Regions from separate parts of the Blastococcus sp. SYSU DS0552 genome, predicted to be linked through region 1. Evidence: predicted binding sites of a transcription regulator. Region 1 holds the regulator's gene; each other region holds the start of a gene.
The links. Region 1 encodes LexA, which represses DNA repair genes until DNA is damaged. Its sites were predicted from a motif close to TCGAACANNTGTTCGA; they were not measured.
Positions count from the first base shown of each region.

Region 1 (3,268 bases):
GTGACCTCGTTCCGCAAGGCGCTCGGCCGGCCTCTGGGCTGGGACAACTTCACCCTCACGGGGAACTACGAGGAGGTCTTCGGCCGGCCGCTGATCGCGGCCGCGATGGGCAACAGCTTCGTTCTGGCGCTCGGAGCCACGGTGCTGGCTCTTGCCGTCGCGTTGCTGGCCTCGTGGCTGGTGCACCGCACCAAGGCGCGGAGCAACGCCGTCATCGTGGGAGCCATGGCCGCGCCGCTGGCCTTCCCCGGCGCGGTGCTCGGCGTCGGCCTGATCATCGCCTACGCCGGGCAGCCGTTCGGGCTCGGCGGGACGCTGACCATCCTGCTGATCGCCTATGCGGGGAGCGCGCTGCCGCTGACCTTCGCCTACGTCCACGCCGGGATGGGACAGATCGGCGCGGAGGTGGAAGAGGCATCCCGGAGCCTCGGTGCGTCCTGGGCGCGTACGTGGCGACGGATCACGGTGCCGCTGCTGCGCCCGTCGCTGCTCGCCGCGGGCATGCTCAACTTCGTCCTGCTCTTCCGGGAGCTGGAGATGTCGGTGTTCCTCTACACCGGCGCGAATCCCACCGTGTCCACGGTGCTCTACAGCCTGGCCAGCGAATCGCTCTACCAGCGGGTCGGGGCGCTCTCCGTGGTGGTCCTGCTCATCAACATCGTAGTGACCGTGTTCGCCATGCGGCTGCTCGACCGCCGCCCCGGCCAGTCCACCCGGCGGTCCCGCCGGGCCCCGTCCGTCGCACTCAACACACCACCGGAGGAAGCAGCATGACCGAGACCACGACAGACGTCGGCAGCGGCGTCCACCTGCGATACGAGACCCCGCACATCGCCGTCCTCACGTTGGACAGTCCTCCGTCCAACACGTTCAGCTGGGAGAGCCGGCGTTCGTTCATGCGAGCGCTCGACATTCTGGACGCCGACGAGAACGTCCGGTGCCTGGTGATCACCGGTGAGGGGCGGGCCTTCACCGCAGGTGCGCACCTGGGCGAGGACCAGTCCATGAGCGACGAGCAGCTGACCGACTATCTCGCCGAGTTCGGCCGGGTCCTCAACGGGGTGCAGAACTTCCGTGCCCCCGTGATCGCGGCCATCAACGGGGCCACGATCGGCGGCGGGCTGGAGTTCTCGCTGTGCTGCGACATCCGCATCGCCTCGACGGAGGCGTTCTTCGTGGCCGCCGGCGTCAACGTGGGCCTCATCGTCAGCTTCTGGCGCCTGCCTCGCGTGATCGGATTGGGGCCGGCCAAGGAGATCCTGCTGACCGGTGCCCGGTACACCGCGCAGCAGGCATTGAACTGGGGGCTGGTGACCGAGGTCCACGACCCGGCAGATCTCATGCCCGCCGCGCTGGCCAAGGCCCAGCGAATCGCTACCCGCGCCCCGCTGTCGGTCGAGGTGACGAAGGAGGCGGTGACGGGCGCCTTCGAGATGGACTTCGCGCAGGGGCAGGCGCTCCAGACCAAGCGCTTCCTGGAGATGTTCCGCACCGAGGACCACCAGGAGGCGCTCCAGGCGTTCTTCGAGAAGCGGGACGGTGACTACCGGCGTCGGTGACGACATCGGGTGCGGACGGCCTCCGACGGTGCCTCCACTGGGGAGGCACCGTCGGAGGCCTTCGGCGTCAGACCCGACGCAGGACCGACACCACCCGCCCGAGGATCGTCGCCTCGTCGCCGGGGATCGGCTCGTAGGCCGGGTTGTGCGGCAGCAGCCACACGTGACCGTCCCGGCGCTTGTAGGTCTTCACCGTCGCCTCGCCGTCGATCATCGCCGCCACGATCTCGCCGTTCTCGGCGGTCGGCTGCTGGCGGACGACGACCCAGTCGCCGTCACAGATGGCGGCCTCGACCATCGAGTCGCCGGCCACCTTGAGCATGAAGACGGTTCCCTCGCCGACCAGCTCGCGCGGCAGCGGGAAGACGTCCTCCACCGCCTGCTCGGCGAGCACCGGGCCACCGGCGGCGATCCGGCCCACGAGCGGGACATAGGCGGGCGCGGCGGCCTGCACGCCGTCGCCGACCACGGGGGGTTCGACTGGTGCGGCGGTGGCCCGGCCGGCATCCCCGGGCAGTCGCACGTCCAGGGCGCGCGGGCGGTTCGGGTCGCGCCGGAGCCAGCCCTTCTTCTGCAGCACCGAGAGCTGGTGCGCGACCGAGGATGCCGAGGACAGCCCGACGGCCTCGCCGATCTCACGCACCGACGGCGGGTAGCCGCGCCGGTCGATGGAGTCGCGGATCACCTCGAGCACCCGCCGCTGCCGCTGGGTGAGCCCGTCCCCATCGGCCGCGCGGTCGGGAAAGGCCCGTACCGACGCCGAACCGTCCGCCGTCCCCGGGGCCACGCCCGCGGTGCCGCCCCGGTTGCCGGACGTCCTGCTCGAGTCCGCCACGTCTCCTCCTCGCCGGCTGCCCGCGCAGCTCTCGACCCTCGTCGTCGGAGGAACGGTAGCGCCGATCGGCGGTCACTTCAAACACGTGTTCGAAACTTTCTCGTGTCGCTCCCCAAGTGTCGGTCCCGTCCGGTAGACATCGGACAGGCGTTCGAATCGAACACACGTTCGGGTCCGGCGGGTGCCGGCCAGGAGGGCTGAACACATGACGAGCAGCACGGCACTGCGGGTCCGCGGCCAGGTGCCGGTCGACCCGGGGGAGCGGCGCGCCGGTCCGCCACCCGCCCGGCATCTCCGGGTGCTCCCGCCGCCTCGCTCCTACGCGGAGATGCCCGAACCTCTGCCCGCGCCGGCTCGCGGGAGGACGAGCGGCCCGCGGGCGACGGTGGGGCGATCGCCCGGCCGGGGGCGTCGGGAGCGGGTGGAGCAGCCGCCGCTCCGGTTGACGTCGCGCGGGCGTCGCGTGCTCGCGGTCCTCACCCTCATCCTCGCCGCGGGCGTGATCGTCCTCGGCAGCGCCGTCCTCGGGGATGCGGGTGGCGGATTGGAGCTCATGGGGACGACCAAGGTGATCGTCGAGCCGGGTGACACGCTCTGGTCCATCGCCGGCGCGGTCGCCGACGGGCGCGATGTCCGCGACGTCGTCGTCGACATCCAGCGGCTGAACGGGCTCGGCTCCGCGGCCATCTCGCCTGGTCAGGTCCTCGTCCTGCCCTGACGGCCCCGTAGGGCTCGGTGTCTGCGCGCCAGGGCAAGGTGTTCACAACGCGGCTCGCCGACTTCGTCAACCCTCAGTACAGGCACGTTCACCGTGCGTGCTGGTCGGCCACCTACGGTACGTCCGTGTCCAGCGTCATGGAGAACCGCGCCGCCG
Region 1 covers NZ_JBJHAB010000006.1:49,954-53,221, forward strand. Annotated here, with positions in the region: gene ACI8AG_RS07675 (ABC transporter permease) at 1-774, shown strand, start outside; gene ACI8AG_RS07680 (enoyl-CoA hydratase/isomerase family protein) at 771-1,559, shown strand; gene lexA (transcriptional repressor LexA) at 1,627-2,394, opposite strand; gene ACI8AG_RS07690 (LysM peptidoglycan-binding domain-containing protein) at 2,816-3,112, shown strand; gene ACI8AG_RS07695 (hypothetical protein) at 3,238-3,268, shown strand, end outside.

Region 2 (3,268 bases), on a different contig from region 1:
GCTGCGCGCGGCGGTGCGCGCGGGGCTGCCCGCCTACGGGACCTGCGCGGGCATGATCCTGCTCGCCGACCGGCTGGTCGGCGCCCCGCCGGGGCAGCCGACCGTCGGCGGGCTGGACGTGACCGTCCGGCGGAACGCCTTCGGCCGGCAGGCCGACTCCTTCGAGACCCGGGTCGAGCTGGACGGGCTCGGCGGGGGCCCGCTGCACGCCGTCTTCATCCGCGCGCCGTGGGTGGAGGAGGCCGGCCCGGGGGTGCAGGTCCTCGGGCGGGTCGTGGGCGGTGCGGCCGACGGTAGGATCGTCGCGGTCCGCCAGGGCGACGTGGTGGCCACCAGCTTCCACCCCGAGCTGACCGGGGACCGCCGGGTGCACGCGCTGTTCGTCGACATCGTGCGCGCTCACCTGGCCGACGCAGAGAGGGGAGAGCCGTGAGCGGCCACTCCAAGTGGGCGACGACCAAGCACAAGAAGGCCGGGATCGACGCCAAGCGCGGCAAGCTCTTCGCCAAGCTGATCAAGAACATCGAGGTCGCCGCCCGCACGGGCGGCGGTGACCCCGCCGGCAACCCGACGCTCTTCGACGCCATCCAGAAGGCGAAGAAGAGCTCGGTGCCCAACGACAACATCGACCGTGCGGTCAAGCGCGGATCGGGCGCCGAGGCCGGTGGCGTCGACTACCAGGGCATCACCTACGAGGGCTACGCGGCCGGCGGTGTCGCGGTGCTCATCGAGTGCCTCACCGACAACAAGAACCGCTCGGCCATGGAGGTCCGCACCGCCATGACCCGCAACGGCGGGTCGATGGCCGACCCCGGCTCGGTCTCCTACCTCTTCTCCCGCAAGGGCGTGGTCGTGGTGCCGAAGTCCGGCGACGTCGACGAGGACAGCGTGCTGATGGCGGTGCTGGACGCCGGCGCCGAGGAGGTGCGCGACCTGGGCGACACGCTCGAGGTCATCTGCGAGCCCGGTGACCTGGTGGCCGTGCGCACCGCGCTGCAGGAGGCCGGTATCGAGTACGACTCCGCCGACGCGGGCTTCCTGCCCAGCGTCCAGGTGGAGCTCGACGAGGACGGGGCGACCAAGGTCTTCAAGCTCATCGACGCCCTCGAGGACCTCGACGACGTGCAGAACGTCTACGCCAACTACGAGGTGCCCGACGACGTCATGGAGAAGGTCACCGCCGACGCCTAGAAGGACCCCGGTGCCCCCACCGCTCGCTGCGCTCGCGGCGGGTCCCTGCCCCGGGGCCGATTCGTCAGATCACCTGGCGTGTTGACGGGGTCCGGTCGGGGGCTGCGGTTAGCCTCGGTCGAACACCAGTTCGGCTGACGGGAGCGTGACGATGCGGGTGCTCGGTATCGACCCGGGCCTCACCCGGTGCGGGTGGGGCGTGGTCGACGGGCGCCCGGGGGCGCGGCCGACGGCGGTCGGCGTCGGCGTGGTCCGCACCATGGCCGAGCTCGACCTCGAGCTGCGGCTGCTCGAGCTGCACACCGCCGTCACGGCGCTGTTGCGCGAGCACCGTCCCGACGTCGTGGCGATCGAGCGGGTGTTCACCCAGAACAACAAGGGCACGGCGACGGGCACGGCGCAGGCGGCGGGCGTCGCCGCGCTGGCCGCCGCCCAGGCCGACCGCCCGGTCGCCTGGCACACGCCCAGCGAGGTGAAGGCCGCGATCTCGGGCAACGGCCGCGCGGACAAGGAGCAGGTCACCCTCATGGTCACCCGGGTCCTGGGGCTCGCCACCGCCCCCAAGCCGGCCGACGCCGCCGACGCCCTGGCGCTGGCGGTCTGCCACGCGTGGCGCGGCCCGGCGCAGCAGCGGCTGCGGACCGCCGCGATCGCCGGTGGGATCGGCGCGCCGGTGCGGTCCACCGGCACTTTGCCCCGGTGGACGGGGGTGGCGGCCCGATGATCGCCAGCGTGCACGGCCGGGTGGCCGCGGTGGGGCCCGACGGCGCCGTCGTCGAGGTCGGCGGGATCGGCCTGGCGGTGCAGTGCACCCCGGGGACGATCGCCCGGCTGCAGGTGGGGGAGGCCGCCCGGCTGGCCACCAGCCTGGTCGTGCGCGAGGACTCGCTCACCCTCTACGGCTTCGCCGACGACGACGAGCGCCAGCTGTTCGAGCTGCTGCAGACGGCGAACGGCGTCGGGCCGCGGCTGGCCCAGGCGGTGCTGGCCATCCACCCGCCGCGGGAGGTCCGCCGCGCCGTCTCGATGGCCGACGTCAAGGCGCTCATGCAGGTCCCCGGCATCGGCAAGAAGGGGGCCGAGCGGCTCATCCTCGAGCTGCGCGACCGCCTCGGCTCGACCAGCACCGACACCTCGCTGGACGCGCCGGCGCCCGCCGGGCTGCCGTCGGTCACGCCGGTGGCCCCGTGGCGGGACCAGCTCACCTCGGCCCTCGTCGGGCTGGGGTGGAGCGGCAAGGAGGCCGAGGGGGCGGTCGCCCAGCTGGCCCCGGTGGCCGACGAGCAGCTCGCGGCGACCGGGAGCGTGGAGGTCGCGGTGCTGCTGCGGCGGGCGCTCCAGCTGCTGGGTAGGTCGTGACCGCGCCGTTCGACCGGTCGCTGACCGGTGAGCTGGCCGCCGAGGCGGCGCCGGAGTGGTCGGTGTCGCCGCAGGCGGGGGACGAGGAGCGGGTCGTCGAGTCGGCGCTGCGCCCGCACTCGCTCGACGACTTCATCGGCCAGCCCAAGGTCGCCCGCCAGCTGGCCCTGGTGCTCGAGGGGGCGCGCCGCCGTGGCCGCACGCCCGACCACGTCCTGCTCTCCGGCCCGCCCGGGCTGGGGAAGACCAGCCTGGCGCTGATCATCGGCTCCGAGCTGGGCACCTCGGTGAAGATCACCAGCGGGCCGGCGATCGAGCGGTCCGGCGACCTCGCCGCGATGCTGTCGAACCTGGCCCCCGGCGACGTCCTCTTCATCGACGAGATCCACCGCATCGCCCGCCCCGCCGAGGAACTGCTCTACATGGCGATGGAGGACTTCCGGGTCGACGTCGTCGTCGGCAAGGGCCCCGGGGCGACGGCGATCCCGCTGGAGATCAACCCGTTCACGCTGGTCGGCGCCACCACCCGCGCCGGGCTGCTCACCGGCCCGCTGCGGGACCGGTTCGGCTTCGTCGGCCAGATGGAGTTCTACGAGCCGGCCGACCTGCAGCGGGTGCTGGCCCGCAGCGCGGCGCTGCTCGGGGTGGAGCTGACCGACGAGGGGTCGGCGGAGATCGCGGGGCGCTCCCGCGGGACCCCGCGCATCGCCAACCGGCT
Region 2 covers NZ_JBJHAB010000015.1:43,198-46,465, forward strand. Annotated here, with positions in the region: gene pdxT (pyridoxal 5'-phosphate synthase glutaminase subunit PdxT) at 1-433, shown strand, start outside; gene ACI8AG_RS15290 (YebC/PmpR family DNA-binding transcriptional regulator) at 430-1,191, shown strand; gene ruvC (crossover junction endodeoxyribonuclease RuvC) at 1,343-1,915, shown strand; gene ruvA (Holliday junction branch migration protein RuvA) at 1,912-2,550, shown strand; gene ruvB (Holliday junction branch migration DNA helicase RuvB) at 2,547-3,268, shown strand, end outside.
Region 2: a site for LexA is predicted at 1,310-1,325, ahead of ruvC (crossover junction endodeoxyribonuclease RuvC). Genes of this name have one in related genera too.

Region 3 (3,268 bases), on a different contig from region 1:
CGGCGGGCAGGTTCGCGAGGTTCGCCTCGGCGCGGATGGTGGCGAACGAGCGCCGGTAGATCTCGGCGCCGTCCTTCTCGTAGTCGTACATCGGGCAGGAGGCTACGTCCCGCGCTCGGGCCACCTGCTCCGGGGAACGGCGGGCGGTCCCAGCCCACCGCTGTGCTGCGTGCTCGAGCAGGCCGACGAACCCCTCCCAGGACCCGGGGAGGGGTTCGTCGTGCGTCGGTGGCTCAGCCGGTGCGCGAGTGTTCGGGTTGGCCGGTGATGCGGGGGAAGATCAGGATCTCGGTGCCGTCGGGCCGGTAGGTGTGCCATCGGCCGGCGGTATCTCGTTCGATGCGGAATCCGTGGTGGACCTTGGTGTGGTGGCGTTCGCACAACAGCCCGGAGTTCTCCAGCGAGGTCTCTCCGCCGTCGGCCCAGTGCACGAGGTGGTGGACGTCGCACCAGTGGGCGGGGGCGTCGCAGCCGGCGAACACGCATCCCCGGTCGCGGTACTCGACCGCGCGGCGCAGGGCCGGCGGGACGACCCGGTGCAGGCGGCCCAGGTCCAGGAGCTCGCCGTCGGGGCCGATGACGATGCGGGAGACGTTGCCGTCACAGGCCAGCCAGCGGGCGCGGGCGGCGGAGATGGTGGCGCCGAGCCCGGTGGTGGCCGCGCCCGGTCCGGTGGCGGGGTCGACCAGGTCGGTGAGGTCGATCCGGACGATGACGTGCGGCTTCACGGTGCGCAGGACCGGCAGGGCGCCGGAGGCGAGCTGGTTGTCGGCCAGCTGGACCAGGGCGTCGGCGGACTGCTGGGCGCGGGTGCGGCTGTCCCCGGCGGGGCGGGAGGCCTGCACGATCGACTCGACCGCGGCCTGGAACTTCTCCCCGCCGACGGCGTCGAGCTCGCCGCGGAACCCGACGCGGCCATCGGCGTGGGTGACGAACACCAGTGACCGGCCCTCGGTGGGATCGGGCTCGGGGCCGTCGGGGTCGAGCCGGGCCAGGTAGTGGTCCACGACCTGGCGGAGTTCGGCGTGCGGGCGACTCGCGGCGACCTCGGCCAGGGTTGCGTCGACCCCGGCGAGGTCCACGTCGTGCGCCTGCGCGGCGGCCACGTTCACCGGTGCGGCGACCGGGGCGATCACCGCGACCGCTTCCGCCGTGATCGCACCCGCGGCGAACGCGGCTCGCACCGCCGGTAGCTCGGGCAGCGCCCGCCCGGAGCGCACCACCCGGGACGCCGCGGCCGACGACAGCCGGGCATGTCCGCGCAGCCAGGAGGCCATCGTCCGCTGCCCGTCGTGCTCGGCGGCGGAGGTGACCTCGCACTCCCGCACGGTGCGGGTGACTTCCGCGGCCAGCCGGTTCTGCGCCACCAGCAGCGGCCGCAGCCGGTCGAGCAGCTGCGGGCCGAACCGGCCGGCCAGGTCCTCGGCCGCCAGGTCGTCCAGCGCGGCCGTCAACCGGTCCAGCGCATCACCCGCAGCGGTCGAACGCATTTACGAATCCTAGCCGGGCGGGCCGGCCTCGGCAACCGAAGGTGCAGGTCAGAAGCCTGTCCACAGATTTCAGCACAGCGTGGACAGCGGTCGGTCGTGGTGCTCGGCAGTTCACTGCGGCGGGTGCCCGCTCTCGCATGGCCCGACCCGCCACGTGCGTCCTCCGGCCCGGCTCCGGGCTAGCGTCGCGCCGTGCCCGACTTCCCCGCTCCGGAGCCGCCCGCCCAGCAGGTGGCCTTGCGCGCGACCGTCGAGTCAGTGCTGCGTGACCACGAGGGCACCGTGTCGTACCGGCACCACGACCGCTTCTGGCAGTCCGGGAACCGGCGGGAGGCCGTCTACGGCTCGGGGCACGACGATCGAGCCCAGGACGGCAGGCGAGCCGATCGAGGTGTGGTTCGACGGGCTCGACGAGGACATCGCGGTCGACCAGGTCCGCGGCCGCCGGTGGCGACGCCGGCTGGTCCGGCACGAGTGGCGGGACCTCACCGACCTCGATGACGTCTTGGCCGACGTCGTCCGCGTGCTCCGCGCATTGCTGAGCGACTACCGGTAACAGGGCGCACGCCCCAGCCCCGGGTTCAGCATCGTGGGCTGCCGTCCGTCACCTCTGCCGGAGCGAGCCGGCCTCAGCCGGGGTGACCGCTGCCCTCGACCCGGTAGCCGGTGCCGGTCGCGACCACGTCCACCACTGCGCCGCCGGGCCGGCCGCAGCGCCGCTCGCACCCGGCCCAGTGCTGCCGCGCCCCGTCCGCCGGGAGGGATCCGGTGATCACGGCAGCGGTCGCGTCCGACCGCACGTCGGCCAGGGACTTCGCGCACCCGGGCAGCCCCGCGCAAGCGGTCACGCGCGTCCACGGGCTCGTGGGGTCGAGCACCAGCCCGGCGTCGGCCAGCGACCTGGCCGCCGACCCGTCGGCCAGATCGGGCACGACGACCCCGCGCCACGGCGTCAGCTGCACCTCCGTCGCGAGGTCGGCCAGCAGCGCGAGGTGCGCGGCGGTCAGCCGGCCCAGGGGGACCACCGCGGCGAGGGCCGTGCGGCCGTCGTCCTGCCGCACCGCACCGATCGGGCGCACCCGCGGCTCGGCCGGCACCTCGACGCGCTCCCCGGTCGATGCGTCCACCCGCGCCGCCACCCGCGCCGCCACCCGCGCCGGCCCCTCGGCGAGCTCGGCCAGCCGCCAGGCCGTCCCGCCCTGGGCGGCGCGCTCGTCGAGGAATGCCCGGGTGGCCGCCAGCGCGAGGTCGACGGCGTCGGCCGGGGCGGCGCGCAGGCCGGAGTCGGCGCCGGCGAGGGTCAGCGCGACGGCGTCGGGGGCGAGCGCGAACAGGCCGACGTCCCCGCCGAGCGCGGCGACGTCACCCCGGCCGTCGTCGAACGTGGCGAGGAACCGTCCCGGCAGCGCGGCGAGCGACCGGTCGGCGCACAGCCCGGCGTCGAAGTCGCGCACCCAGGGCCGGGCGTCGAGCAGGCCCCCGGTCCGCCCGCTCAACACGCTGCCCAGCAGGTTGCGGGCCATCTCGTGGCTGTCGCTGGGCAGCAGCCCGGCCGCCGCCAGCCGGCCGCCGAGCTCGGCCGCGGACCCGGGGCGCAGGCCCCGCAGCTGCACGTTGCCGCGGCTGGTGAGCTCCAGCGCGCCGTCCCCGAGCTCGACGGCGGCCGCGCCGAGGACGCGCAGCTGGTCGGCCACCAGCATTCCACCGGGGACCCGCACCCGCGCCAGCTCGCCGTCGGCGGCGGAGTGGGTCTGCAGCGCGCCGGGGCAGGCGTCGGC
Region 3 covers NZ_JBJHAB010000001.1:72,788-76,055, forward strand. Annotated here, with positions in the region: gene ACI8AG_RS00400 (precorrin-8X methylmutase) at 1-91, opposite strand, end outside; gene ACI8AG_RS00405 (DUF222 domain-containing protein) at 234-1,463, opposite strand; gene ACI8AG_RS00410 (hypothetical protein) at 1,882-2,046, shown strand; gene cobG (precorrin-3B synthase) at 2,120-3,268, opposite strand, start outside.
Region 3: a site for LexA is predicted at 1,481-1,496, ahead of ACI8AG_RS00405 (DUF222 domain-containing protein). Genes of this name have one in related genera too.